3 regions of the Bradyrhizobium sp. CCBAU 65884 genome follow, and region 3 is predicted to be linked to each of the others. Evidence: riboswitches for the same ligand, from Rfam matches in the RefSeq annotation. Region 3 holds a riboswitch; each other region holds the start of a gene.
What was found. Region 3 has a riboswitch for cobalamin ahead of XI03_RS16580 (TonB-dependent receptor). Riboswitches for the same ligand answer to the same signal wherever they lie in the genome.
Positions count from the first base shown of each region.

Region 1: it holds a riboswitch for cobalamin, as region 3 does, so the genes downstream of both, XI03_RS39980 (energy-coupling factor ABC transporter permease) here and XI03_RS16580 (TonB-dependent receptor) in region 3, are expected to answer to the same signal.
Region 2: it holds a riboswitch for cobalamin, as region 3 does, so the genes downstream of both, XI03_RS40045 (DUF1636 domain-containing protein) here and XI03_RS16580 (TonB-dependent receptor) in region 3, are expected to answer to the same signal.

Region 1 covers NZ_LBJU01000134.1:436,448-440,622, forward strand. The annotation lists gene cobT (nicotinate-nucleotide--dimethylbenzimidazole phosphoribosyltransferase) at 1-1,033, opposite strand, end outside; gene cobF (precorrin-6A synthase (deacetylating)) at 1,044-1,790, opposite strand; gene XI03_RS39980 (energy-coupling factor ABC transporter permease) at 1,837-2,514, opposite strand; cobalamin riboswitch at 2,552-2,770, opposite strand; gene cobA (uroporphyrinogen-III C-methyltransferase) at 2,816-3,547, opposite strand; gene XI03_RS39990 (cobyrinate a,c-diamide synthase) at 3,544-4,175, opposite strand, start outside.
Region 2 covers NZ_LBJU01000134.1:450,029-454,203, forward strand. The annotation lists gene cobN (cobaltochelatase subunit CobN) at 1-833, opposite strand, end outside; gene cobW (cobalamin biosynthesis protein CobW) at 833-1,867, opposite strand; gene XI03_RS40045 (DUF1636 domain-containing protein) at 1,864-2,238, opposite strand; cobalamin riboswitch at 2,333-2,552, opposite strand; gene cobO (cob(I)yrinic acid a,c-diamide adenosyltransferase) at 2,593-3,228, shown strand; gene XI03_RS40055 (cobyric acid synthase) at 3,234-4,175, shown strand, end outside.
Region 3 covers NZ_LBJU01000114.1:40,563-44,737, forward strand. The annotation lists gene XI03_RS16580 (TonB-dependent receptor) at 31-2,268, opposite strand; cobalamin riboswitch at 2,383-2,597, opposite strand; gene XI03_RS16585 (hypothetical protein) at 2,641-2,904, opposite strand; gene XI03_RS16590 (hypothetical protein) at 3,018-3,227, opposite strand; gene XI03_RS16595 (hypothetical protein) at 3,367-3,543, opposite strand; gene XI03_RS16600 (adenylate/guanylate cyclase domain-containing protein) at 3,667-4,175, opposite strand, start outside.

The DNA of each region.
Region 1 (4,175 bases), on a different contig from region 3:
CATTGGCCTGCGCAAACGTCGCCATGCCATTGTGGAGGCTGCAGGCGAGGCGCACCAGCGGCAGCGCGATGGCGGCGCCCGATCCCTCGCCGAGCCGGAGATCGAGGCTGATCAACGGCTGCACGTTCAGCGCGCGCAGCACCAGCCGATGCCCTTGCTCCGCCGATTGATGCGACGGCAGCAGGAACGGCTGGCACGACGGATTGAGACGTGCCGCCGCCAGCGCCGCCACCGATACGATGAAGCCATCGATCAATACAGGGATGCGGCGCTGCGCGGCCGCGATGATCGCACCTGAGATCGCCGCGATCTCCAGGCCGCCAACGGCGCATAGGATTTTTTCCGGCGAAGCGCCGCCAACGCCGTGACGCGCGATCGCAGCATCAATCACACGGGCCTTGTGCGCGCGCCCCGCCGCATCGATCCCGGTGCCGCTCCCCGCAATCTCTTCGGCGCTGATGCCGAGCAGGCCCGCCGCGATTGCCGCCGAGGTCGTGGTGTTGCCGATCCCCATCTCGCCGAAGATCAGGAGATCAGGATGATGGGCCGCCGCGCGCGCAACCGCGTGCTGGCCGGCCTCGAAGGCAAACCCCAGCTCGGCGGGTGCGAGAGCGGCTTCGACGCTGAAATCGCGCGTGCCGTGGCGCGGCTTGTCGGTGACGATTCCTGCCATCTCGTCCTGCGCCAGCGTGCCGGCGTCGACCACCTCCAGGCTCGAGCCAAGCTCGCGCGCCAGCACCGAGATCGCGGCGCCGCCGGCGGCGAAATTCGCCATCATCGCGATAGTCACGGCTTGCGGATAGGCCGATACGCCCTGCGCGACGATGCCGTGGTCGCCGGCGAAGATGATGATCGGCACCCGTGCCGCACGCGGCTGTTCGGTCGCCTGCAGGCCCGCAAGCTCGATTGCGAGCTGCTCGAGCCGGCCGAGCGCGCCGGTCGGTTTTGTCAGTTGCGCCTGCCGAGCGATCGCCGCCTCGCGATGGGCCGCGGAGACATCGGGGCAGTTCTGGGTGACCCATTCGGGGAGCATGCTGCCTCGCTTAACGTGCGCGCTTGAGAATGTAGCTGTCCATGATCCAGCCGTGCCGCTCGCGCGCTTCCTGCCGCGCCGCGACGATGCGCGGGCCAACCTCCGCGAGCACGCCGGACATGACGATCTGGTCGGGCATGCCGAGATAGGCGCCCCACCAGATCTGCAAGCCCGGATCGAGCGATTGAAACGCCGTGCCGCCGTCGAGCATCACCACCACGGTATCGACACCCTGCGGCCAGCTGCCTTCGCGCAAGCGCCGCCCCGTCGTGACCAGAAAGGGCTCGCCGATATCGTTGAGCGGCAGCGCATGGGCCGCGCAAAGCGCCTGGATCGAGGTAATGCCGGGCACGACCTCGATCGTCGGCAACGGATTGAGCCGTCGTGCAATGCGCAGCGAGGAGTCATAGAGCGAGGGATCGCCCCAGATCAGCAGCGCAACCTTGCCTTCGCCTTCGAGATGGTTTGCGATCGCTTTCGACCAGGTCGCGGCAACCGCATCGTGCCAATCATCCACGCCCTTGCGATAGTCAGCTTCACCAGCGTCGCGCACGGGAAGATCGAATTCGGCAATGATTGTCTTGTCGCTGGTGAGCACGTCCGCACAGATCATCCGCCTGAGATCGGCGAGATCGGACTTCGCCGTCCCCTTGCGCGGGATCAGGACGAGATCGGCGGCATTGATCGCATGAACAGCCGCGCGCGTGAGCTGGTCGGGATCGCCGCAACCGATGCCTATCAGGGAGAGCGTGAGCATCGCGAACGCGACGGGCGGCCCTGCTGGCCGCCCGTTCGCTTGTCTCTCAGGCCGCGTTGTGCAGGCGCGGGGTGACGAGGCCGGGCGCGGTGACGCCGCGCAGCGACTTCGCCAGTGCCAGCACCGCGAGATCGGCGAGCGGCTCGATCACGATGACGAGCGCATAGGACGCCGCGAACGTCGCGATGTTGGCGAGGTTGCTCATCGCAAAGCCCGAGCCATAGAGCGCCCAGAACGCCACCCAGGCGATCACGCCGGCCTGGTAGGTCGTCGAGAGCGCCAACGCCTGCCGATACTTCAAATCGACATAGGCGGTGTTGCGCGAGATGATCCGTGTGGCGATCGCCTGGATCGCGAACAGCGGCACCAGCAGCGTGGTGACGTTCATGCCGTATTGCGGGATGTCGGCCGGCTCGAAGAACACGCCCTGGAGCAGCAGACCGAAGGCAAGGCCGAACGCCGCCGGCGCCGCGCCGAACAGCAGGAACAGTGTCGAGCCGAGAATGAAGTGCACCTCGGAGACGCCGACCGGGAAGTGCGGCAGGATCTCGAAGAAAGTGAAGACGAGGACTGTGGTGGCCAGCGTCCGCGCCGCGAACGACGTGATGCCCTGCTCACGCACGGTCTCGACCGCGAGCTTCAGCGCAACGCCGCCTGCGGAGATGCCGGTTGCGTAACTCAACACGAGCTTGGCGCCCGTCACGACCCCGGGTTCGATATGCATGGCTCAGTTCCTTCCTGCCGTCACACCCGACGGCCTTGGCCTCAAAACGTGCAGGGCCGGTCTCCTGGCTCGCGGTTCCCCGGGATTTCCGGCCTTCCCGGACCTTGCGGCCCAGTGGCTGATCGGAGTCCCTCACCGCTTACAGTCGCGGGGGCGGCTGGGGTTTTGGGCGCCGCAACTGGGTCCGCCCACCCCCATTCCCGATTATGCTCCGGCGCTTTGCGCCGCGTCGAGCACCATGCCTCTCTTGTGTGCCCCTTTCGCTGAGCCTGCGTCAAGGGGCGAACGGCGGCCAAGGCCGTCATGTGGGATAATCCCCCGCCAGCGCCCCAAACAGGATCACGGCGGCCGTCGAGGCGGCCCCGCCGCGCGCAAGCTGCTCGGCAAGCTCGGCGATGGTGGTGCGGACCAGCCGTTCGTCGGGGCGTCCGAGGGATTCGGCGAACAGCGCGGGGGAATCCGCAGCGAGCCCGTGCGCGATCAACTTTGCGGCAAGCGCCGGAAAGGTGCGCCGGCCCATATAGACCACGGTCGTCGCTTCAGGGTCGGCCAGCGCCGCCCAGTTCAGGTTGGGCGGCAACTCGCCGGTGACATCGGCACCGGTGACGAATTGCACCCGGCGCGATGTATGGCGCCGGGTCAGGGGGATGCCGGCTTGCGCCGCGGCAACGCAGGCCGAGGTGACGCCGGGAACGATCTCGTAGCCGATGCCGGCCTCACGCAGCGTCTCTAGCTCCTCCTCGAGCCGGCCGAAAATGCCGGCGTCGCCCGACTTGAGCCGCACCACGCGCGCGCCTGTTGCGGCATAGTCGACCAACAGGCGGTTGACGTGGTGCTGCTTGGTCGAGGGACGCCCTGCCCGTTTCCCCACCGCGACGAGATTGGCGCCTGGCCGGGCGAGATCGAGGATCGCGCCGGAGGCAAGATCGTCATAGAGCACGACGTCGGCTGCGCGCAGCCGCGCGGCGCCCTTGAGCGTGAGAAGCTCGGGGTCGCCGGGCCCGGCGGAGATGAAGGAGACGAATCCGCTCACCGGTCCTCCGCGATCAGATGAAAGAAGGTGCCGGTGGCGTGGCCGCGCTGCGAGCCGGTTTCGGCGATGACCGCGCCGGTCGCGTCATGCACGACGGCCAGCGGTGTATCAGGCTGGGCAAGAATGGTCGAATAGTGGAATTCGTGGCCGCGCAGGCGTGCGCCGGAGCGATGTCCCGGCATCGGCGCGGCGAGTGCGGCCAGACGATAACCGAGATGCATGCGGCGCTTGGCAAAGCTCGTCTCGAGGCCAAGCAGTCCCGTCATCTCGTGGCGGACACCGTCCGCGTCAGTCAGAGCGGTTCCCAGCACCATATAGCCACCGCATTCGCCGTGCACCGGCCGCGTTTCGGCAAAGGCGCGCAGGCCGCTGCGAAAACGCGCATTGGCCGCGATCTTGCCGGCATGCAGCTCGGGATAACCGCCGGGCAGCCAGCACACATCGGCGCTCGCGTCAGGCGCTTCATCGGAGAGCGGCGAGAATGTCGAGATCTCCGCGCCCGCCGCGCGCCAGGCCTCCAGCATATGCGGATAGACGAAGGAGAACGCCGTATCGCGGGCGAGCGCGATGCGCTGGCCCGGTGGCGTCACGTTCAGCCCCTTCGCGGCAGGTTGCGGCGACCAGCTGG
Region 2 (4,175 bases), on a different contig from region 3:
GCGTCAAATGGTGTCGTGCCGTCGTCGCCCATGGCCGAGAACGCCGTCGCATTGACGATCGCCGCCGGAGGATTTTGCGCAAGATGCGCGCGCAGCCAATCCGCAACGCCCGCAGCCTTCAGCGACGTGACGAACGCGCCACAAGTGTCAAATCCCTTCTGACGCAACGTCGCGATCAGGGCATCGACCGGGCCGGTGTCGGCAGCGGTGAGATAGGAGCGATAGAACGTCACCAGCGCGCGCGGCCTGCCCTCGCCGCCCACCGGCGCAGCAATGACACCACGCGCGGGATCGTAGAACCCCATCTCGGGCACGGTCGTCTCGCCGATAACTGGCCCGGCATAGAGGCCCGAGGCCAGCGCGAGCTGTGCAATCGCGGCCTGCGCCGCGACCGGGCCGCCGGTGTCGCAGAGCACCTTGAGCCGGCGCAGCGTCGAGACCGGCAAGGTCGAGTATGCATCGAGCCGCGTGTCGTCACGGCCATCGGCCGGCAGCACGGCCAGCACAATGCCACGGTCCTTCGCGAGCTGTTGCAGGGCCGCAAGCCCATATGGCCAGTAGGACTCCCCGCCGATCAGCCGCACCAGAATGCCGCGCGCCTTCGACAGCGTGCGCTCGATATAGGTGTCGACCGACAGCGGATGACGCAGCTCAGCAAGGTTCGCGAGCCGCAGCGTCGGCAGGTTCTCGCGACCACGCCGCCAGCCGGCTGCGAACGCCGCGAGATCCGAATCCGAATACGAGAGCACCACGAGATCGGCCGGGTCCTGGCCGATATCCCTTGGCGTCGCAGTCTCCTCCAGACCGCGGCTCTCGCGGAAGACGACGTGCATCAGATACCTAGTCCTGCCTTGATGGCGGCCTCGTCGATATCGCCGTGCTCGCCGATCACGACGAGCTTCGACCGCCTGTGACCGGCGCCCCACGGCTTGTCGAACTGGTGGCGCACGCGCTCGCCGACGGCCTGCAGCAGCAGCCGCATCGGCTTGCCCGCGACCGCGATGTAACCCTTGGCCCGCAGCACGTTCTGCTCGCGTGCCAGCTTCTGGACGGATGCGACCAGCGCATCGACGTCGGCGACTTCAGGAAGGTCGACCACGACGGAGGCGAAGTCATCGTGCTCGTGCTCCTCCTCGCCGTCATGATGCGAGGGGCGCGCAGCGAGATCGTTCTCGGCGGCGGCGCCGAGACCGAGGATGACGCGCGCATCGATCGCGCCGTCGGTCACGGGGAGCATCGGCACGCGGCGCGGCATCTCGGCAATAATCGCCGCCTTGGCCGCTTCAAGCCCCGCCGCGCCCGCAAGATCGGCCTTGGTCAGCAGCACGATATCGGCGCAGGCGATCTGATCCTCGAACACCTCCGACAGCGGCGTCTCGTGATCGAGATTTTGGTCTGCCGCCCGCTGCGCTTCGACGGCATCAGGATCCGGTGCAAAGCGGCCGGCGGCGACAGCCTCGGCATCCGCGAGCGCGATCACGCCGTCGACGGTGATGCGCGAGCGGATCTCCGGCCAGTCGAATGCCTTCAGCAGGGGCTTGGGCAGCGCCAGGCCCGAGGTCTCGATCAGGATGTGATCGGGGCGCACGGGCCGCGCCAGCAGTTTCTCCATGGTCGGAATGAAATCGTCCGCGACCGTGCAGCAGATGCAGCCATTGGCGAGCTCGACGATATTCTCCTCCGGGCAATTGGCGTCGGCGCAGGATTTCAATATCTCGCCGTCGACGCCCTCGCTGCCGAATTCGTTGACGAGCACCGCGAGCTTCTTGCCGCCGGCATTGCTGAGCAGATGCTGGATCAGCGTCGTCTTGCCGGAGCCGAGAAAACCGGTGACCACCGTCACAGGGACTTTTGCGAGCGAGTTCATTCGGCGGCCTCCGGCACGACGGCAATGGGGGGAATGCGGGCAAGCGATTGCTTGCGGAATATTTCCGGCCGGCTGCGCCAGGGCACGAGACCATCCGGCGCCGCCGCATAGGCCGCCGCCCCCGCGATCACATCCTGCGCATTCGCATCCGACAGGCGGCCATAGACATACGACCAGCGGCCGGGCGCGCTGAGCGCGACCGAGCAGCCCTGATTGCAGGCCGACAGGCATTCGACGGGAACCACATTGACGCCCTCGGGCACGCCGGCGTCGAGGATCGCCCCATGCAGGCGCTTGCCGGGCGTCGCCTCGCCCTCGCCAGGCGTCTCGCCGGCACGGCAGGTGATGCAGACGTGAAGTGTGACGGTCATCGCCTCTTCCAGATAACAGCGGGAGGCGATGAGGCACACGGACCATTCTTCAGAAGGCCCGTTTCCCCGTCGCGGAACACCCCGTCCGCCGGTCCAAAACTCGTCCGCGCTGGCAGGTCTCCCGGCTTGCGGAGCAGGGTTTTCCCCTTCGATCCCCGCCTTCCCGATTCCCGCGGGAATCAGTGGCTTCGGGCATCTCTCCGGTCACGGTCGCGGGGGCGGCTGCATTTTGGACCCAAATCTTGCCGATTCGGACCCTATCGCATTCCCTCTTCGCCTGTCATAGGACAGGAACCAACGCCGGGCCACCATTTGCCGGTGGCCGCCACTTGTCAAGCCGAAGGACCGGGACCGATGACGCCTGAACCGGATACAAAAACGGCCGAGGAAACCGACGCCCGCCACGCCACGAAAATGGCGAAGAAGAAGGCCGCCCGCGACAAGATCATGGCGACCAAGAGCGGCGAAAAGGGCCTCATCATCGTCCACACCGGCGCCGGCAAGGGCAAGTCCTCCTCGGCCTTCGGCATGATCGTCCGCTGCGTCGCCCATGGCTTCCCCTGTGCGGTCGTGCAGTTCATCAAGGGCGCCTGGGATACCGGCGAGCGACGCCTGCTCACCGGCCATTTCGGCGACCTCTGCCAGTTCCACGCCATGGGCGAAGGTTTTACCTGGGAGACGCAGGACCGCGCCCGCGACATCGCCGCCGCGCGCGCCGGCTGGGAGAAGGCCAAGGAGCTGATCCTCGATGAGAGCTTGCGCATGGTCGTGCTCGACGAGATCAACATCGCGCTGCGCTACGACTATCTCGACATCGCCGAGGTCGTCGAGTTTCTGACCACCTCGAAGCCGCCGATGACGCATGTCGTCCTCACCGGGCGCAACGCCAAGGACGAGCTGATCGAGATCGCCGATCTCGTCACCGAGATGACGCTGGTCAAGCATCCCTTCCGCTCCGGCATCAAGGCGCAGGCCGGCGTCGAGTTCTGAGTTCGATGGCGCGCGCATTGATGATCCAGGGGGCCGGCTCGGACGTGGGCAAGTCGCTCATCGTCGCAGGCCTTGCGCGTGCCTTCACGCGGCGCGGCCTGCGCGTGCTGCCGTTCAAGCCGCAGAACATGTCGAACAACGCCGCCGTCACCATCGATGGCGGCGAGATCGGCCGCGCCCAGGCGCTGCAGGCGCTGGCAGCAGGCGTCGAACCGCACACCGACATGAACCCCGTGCTGCTCAAGCCCGAGACCGATGTCGGCGCGCAGGTGATCGTCCACGGAAAGCGCATCGCGACTGCGCGCGCGCGTGACTACGCCGCGATGAAGCCCTCGCTGATGGGCGCGGTGCTGGAGAGCTTTGAGCGGCTGAAGGCACGCGCCGATCTAGTGCTGGTGGAAGGCGCCGGCAGTCCGGCCGAGGTGAATTTGCGTAAGGCCGACATCGCCAATATGGGTTTTGCGCGCAAGGCCGACGTGCCGGTCGTGCTGATCGGCGACATCGACCGCGGCGGCGTCATCGCCCAGCTCGTCGGCATCAAGACGGTGATCGACCCCGACGATGCCGCGATAATCCGGGGTTTTGTCATCAACAAGTTCCGCGGCGATCCCACCCTGTTCGACGACGGCTACAGGCTGATCGAACAAAGAACGGCATGGCGCGGCTTCGGCGTGCTGCCCTGGTTCGCCCGCGCTGGCGAGCTGCCGGCCGAGGATGCGCTGGGCCTCAGTGACGCGCGCAAGCCGGGCCAGTGCAAGATCGCCTGCCTGGCGCTGTCGCGGATCGCCAATTTCGACGATCTCGATCCACTCAAGCTCGAGCCGGGCGTCGATCTCGTGATGGTACGCCCCGGCGAAGCCATCCCCGGCGATGTTCGTCTCGTCATCATTCCCGGCTCGAAGTCGACCCGCGGCGATCTCGCCTTCCTGCGCGCGCAAGGCTGGGAC
Region 3 (4,175 bases):
TTTGAGGGCGTGTGACGGCCCTGGCGAAAATCAGAACGTTGCGCCGGCCTTGAGCAGATAGGTGCGGCCGGGCAGCGGATAGGCACTGAAGCGGCCGTCCGTGAAGGTGCTCGCGATGGCGTAGTCGTAGTAGAGCGCGTTCAGCACATTGTTGACGCTGAGGGACCAGAAGTAGCGCTCAACCTGGCCGCTGAGCTTGAGATCGATCGTGCCGTTGGCGGGAATCAGCTTCTGGGTGCCCGCCTGGTCGTTGTCCATGCGACGCTCGCTCCAGAAGCGCGCGGTGGCATCGAGCACCACGTAATTCTGCCAGATGTTCCAGGTGACACCCGCACTCGCCGTGTAGCGCGAGACCAGCGGCACGTCGTTGCCGGCCCAGATGCCTTCGCGGAAGACCGCACTTGTATAGGCCACGCCGGAGCGCAGCAGCAGGGCGTCGTTGACGCGATAGGACAGATTGGTCTCAGAGCCGTAGCGGCGGGTCGGATCAAGATTTGTGTTGTAGAACAGGACCGGATTGAAATGGACCTCGTTGGTGAGATCCATCAGATAGAGACTGCTCTGCAGCTGCAACCCGCCGCCCTTGATGCGAACACCGCCCTCGATGTCCTGCGAGGTCTGGGTCTTGAGCTGGAACGTTTGCGGGATCGCAGCGAAGGTCAAGGGATCGAACGAAGGCCCCGAGGACAGGCGCTCGTCGACATCAGGCGTGCGGAACGCGCGAGCTACGCGGCCGAACAGCGAGACCTGGTCGTTCAGACGATGCTCGGCGCCGAGATGCAGCGCATATTGGGTCTCGTTGCTCGTCAGCGGCAACGCGCCGATGTCGGCGTTGAACGGAGCTGCCGGGTCGAAATTGTCGCGTGCCGCAAGACTGACGTTCTGCACCCGCGCGCCGTAGGAGATGTCTGTCGTGGGGGCGATTCCCAATGTGTGCTGGAAATAACCCGCAACGGTCTGCTGCCTGAGGTCGTAATTGTGCCAGGGGGCGAGCCCCTGCCCGGCGCCGCGGTTCTGCTCAAAGCTCGCATCGTAATAGTCGATGCCGGTCAGAAGCTGCGACGGCATGCCGAGCAGCAGGCTCTTCACGCTGAGCCGTGGCGTGATCGACCATGTCGTCAGATGGGAACCGACATAGGTCGACGAGAAGAAGGCCGGAACCGGCGTCGGGGTGGAGAAGAACGCACTCTGCTGCTTCTTGTCGCGCACGCCGCCATCGACGATGAGATCGACGCCGTTGACCAGGGTCTTGGTGAACCCGGCGGTCGCGCCAATACCCTGCTGGTTGGCATAGTTGAACGGCGTGTTGGTCCCCCTTCGGTTGGTCGCGACCTCATTGAGGCCGATCGAGGGATCGACGGTGCGGCCGCCCGGCAGTCGCAGCTCCTGATTGTCACCGGTAACCGTGAGAAAGGCAGTCAGGCCTGGCGTGGTGTAATTGAGATTGCCGACGCCATTCTGCTGGGAATAGCGGTTGTTGTCGCGATAGCCATCGGTCCTGACCGTATTGCCGTAGAACGAGGTCGACCACCGACCGGAATTGAGCGAGGTCGACACGTTGCCGAGCCTGGTGTTGAACGAGCCGAAGCCGGCCTCGATGCGCGCGGTCACGGGCGGTCCGCCGACGCCGTTTTTGGTGACGATGTTGATCACACCGCCGACCGCGTTGTCGCCATAGAGCACCGCGCCGGAATTGCCGCGCGTCACCTCGATGCGCTCGATGGAATTGAGCGGGATGGTGGAGAGGTCCAGCTGTGCCATGTCGACGTCGTTCAACCGCCGGCCGTTGACCAGCACCAGCGTGTTGGCGGTGGCAAAGGCGCCGAAGCCGCGCAGGTCCACGCTGGTCTTGGCGCCGATCTGGCCGCCATAGAACGTCGTGATCTGGGCCCCCGGCGTCTGCGTCGCGATGATCTCGGCAAGCGTCTGCGATGGCGAATGCGCGATATCCGCGGCCGTGATGACGGTCGTGGCGGCCCCGACGATGCCGCCGTTGCCGGCGGCAGCCTCACCGCCGGAGCCGGATGAGCCGGCGCCATTGCCTGCCGGCGCGACATTCGTCCTCACCCCCTGCCGAGCCGCCTCGCCGTCACCGATCGCCCTGGCGCGCGTGCGGTTTTGATCGTCGGGCCTGGTCACCTCGATCGGCGGCAATTGCTCGGCAAGCGCCTGTTGGGCGAAGGCGGAGGACAGATCGAGCGAAGGGAAGGAAACGGATGCGAGCAGGCCGACGCTGAGGCGCCTGGCAGCAGGGACAAGACGGGACACAATGGTAACCTCGGTATGACGTCAGTGGCACGTCACAGCGAACGAGGTTTCACGGCAGAGCGATGGATTGCTCCGGTGAAGCCAATGTCTGTACTCCCCGACCGACATCTTCGCGTGTGACCACGGCTGACGGCAGGTCTCCTGGCTCGCGGGTCGTGACCTTGCGTCGCCTTCCCAGGACCGAGATTCCCAGTGGCATGAGACGAAAGATTCACCGCTTACAGTTGCGGGGGCAGCCGTGGCGTTGAGACAAATCCCTGCGTTGGGACAATCCCGCACCACATTCCCTTTTGATCTCCATGAGGAGAACCGTCGCCGATCATTTACGAGCCGTTCGCCCCGGGAGTCAATCGACCGTTAGGTGCCGGCCGCTCAGGTCCGCCCTCGCACCCGTTGCGCCTGGGCCCAGGCGGCAGCGACGTCGCGCGGCGGAACATCGACGCGCTTGATCGGGGTCAATTCGCCGGAGGCCGAGACGATCGCGGTCTCCTCGCGCCGGCAGCGCGTGCAGACAAAGCGCACCTCGTGTGGAGACGCCGTCCAGCTCGACCGCTTCACGTTGGCTGCCATCGGCCAGGCATCGCAATGCGAGCACGACACCAGAAACCGGCCGGGATCGAGCATACCCATTTCCATCGGACTCCGCGTCCTGCCCACTTGCTTCAATGATTGACCCATGTGAATCGTTCCGGTGCCCAGGCACCGCCCATTCCACAGGTTGCATCCCTACAAGGCAGAAGGCGGTGCGCTCAGCGCGCGCCCTTGAGGGTGCAGGAGGTCGTGCAGGTGACCGTGGTGCCGCGATCGCACGATTTGCAGGCATTGACGCACTGGTTCATGTCGCGGGGATTGTAGCTGTAGTTCCGCATCGGGCAGGTCGGCGTCGAGCCGGTGATGTCCTGCTCCTGGTCGCAGGCCGCCGTCATGAGCGCGAATATGATCACGGCAACGAGGCGCATGTGATTGCCCTGTCAAGCATGGCAAATGACACTCGCGAGGTGCGCTGCATTGCAGCGAACCCCGGCCTTTCCACCACGAGCGATCGCTCGCGAGCGTCAAGGATGCGCGCCAAACCTTAAGAACGGATTGCAGCCGGCGTCAGGCAGCAGCCTTGGTCGCGATCGCCTGCCGCATGTCCACCGCCAGCTGACGGTATTGCTCCGAGAGTTTCAGATAGAACTCGCGCTTGGTGCTGTCGGTGGCGAGCTTGGCGATCAGCTCGCATTCGGCGGTGAGCGTCTCGAACCGTTCCAGCCTGTCCTGAAGTTCCGTCATCGGCGTGTCCCCGTCAAACGCCTCAAGGACATCCAACCTAAGCCCGGGAAATAGGTCACGGCGAACATCGTTATCGAGTAGAAACGTTTTTTCCGGACAGGGCGAGCTGGCGCAACAAAACGGCTATTTCTGCTCCAGCCGCCAGGCGCCGTCCCACCCCTCTTCCGGCGGCTTGGCCTCGAACTGCGCGATGCGGCCGAGCATCGTGCGCGAGGGGCCGTCGCCGGGGACGGCTTCGAGCGCGGCGTTGAAGGCGGCGCGCGCCTCGTCGAAGCGACGGGCCCGATAGGCGGCGAGCGCTTCGGCATAATGCGTGCGCAGGCTGTCCTGCGCGCCGGTGAGTGCGCCCGCCCGCGCCATCACCTCGAAGATCGGCTGCGGCGCGCTCTGGCCCGCGACCGCCAGACGATCGATCTCGCGCAATTCGAGCCGTGCTCCGATCGCGTCAGCAGTTGCCTGCGAGATCAGGATGCGGGTTCCGTAGACCTTGTTGACGGCCTCCAGCCGCGAGGCCAGGTTCACGGCGTCGCCCATCACGGTGAAGCTCATCATCAGCTCGGAGCCGATGCTGCCGGTCAGGACCTCGCCGGTGGCGATGCCGATCCGCAGGTCACACGGCGCCGGCATGGCGC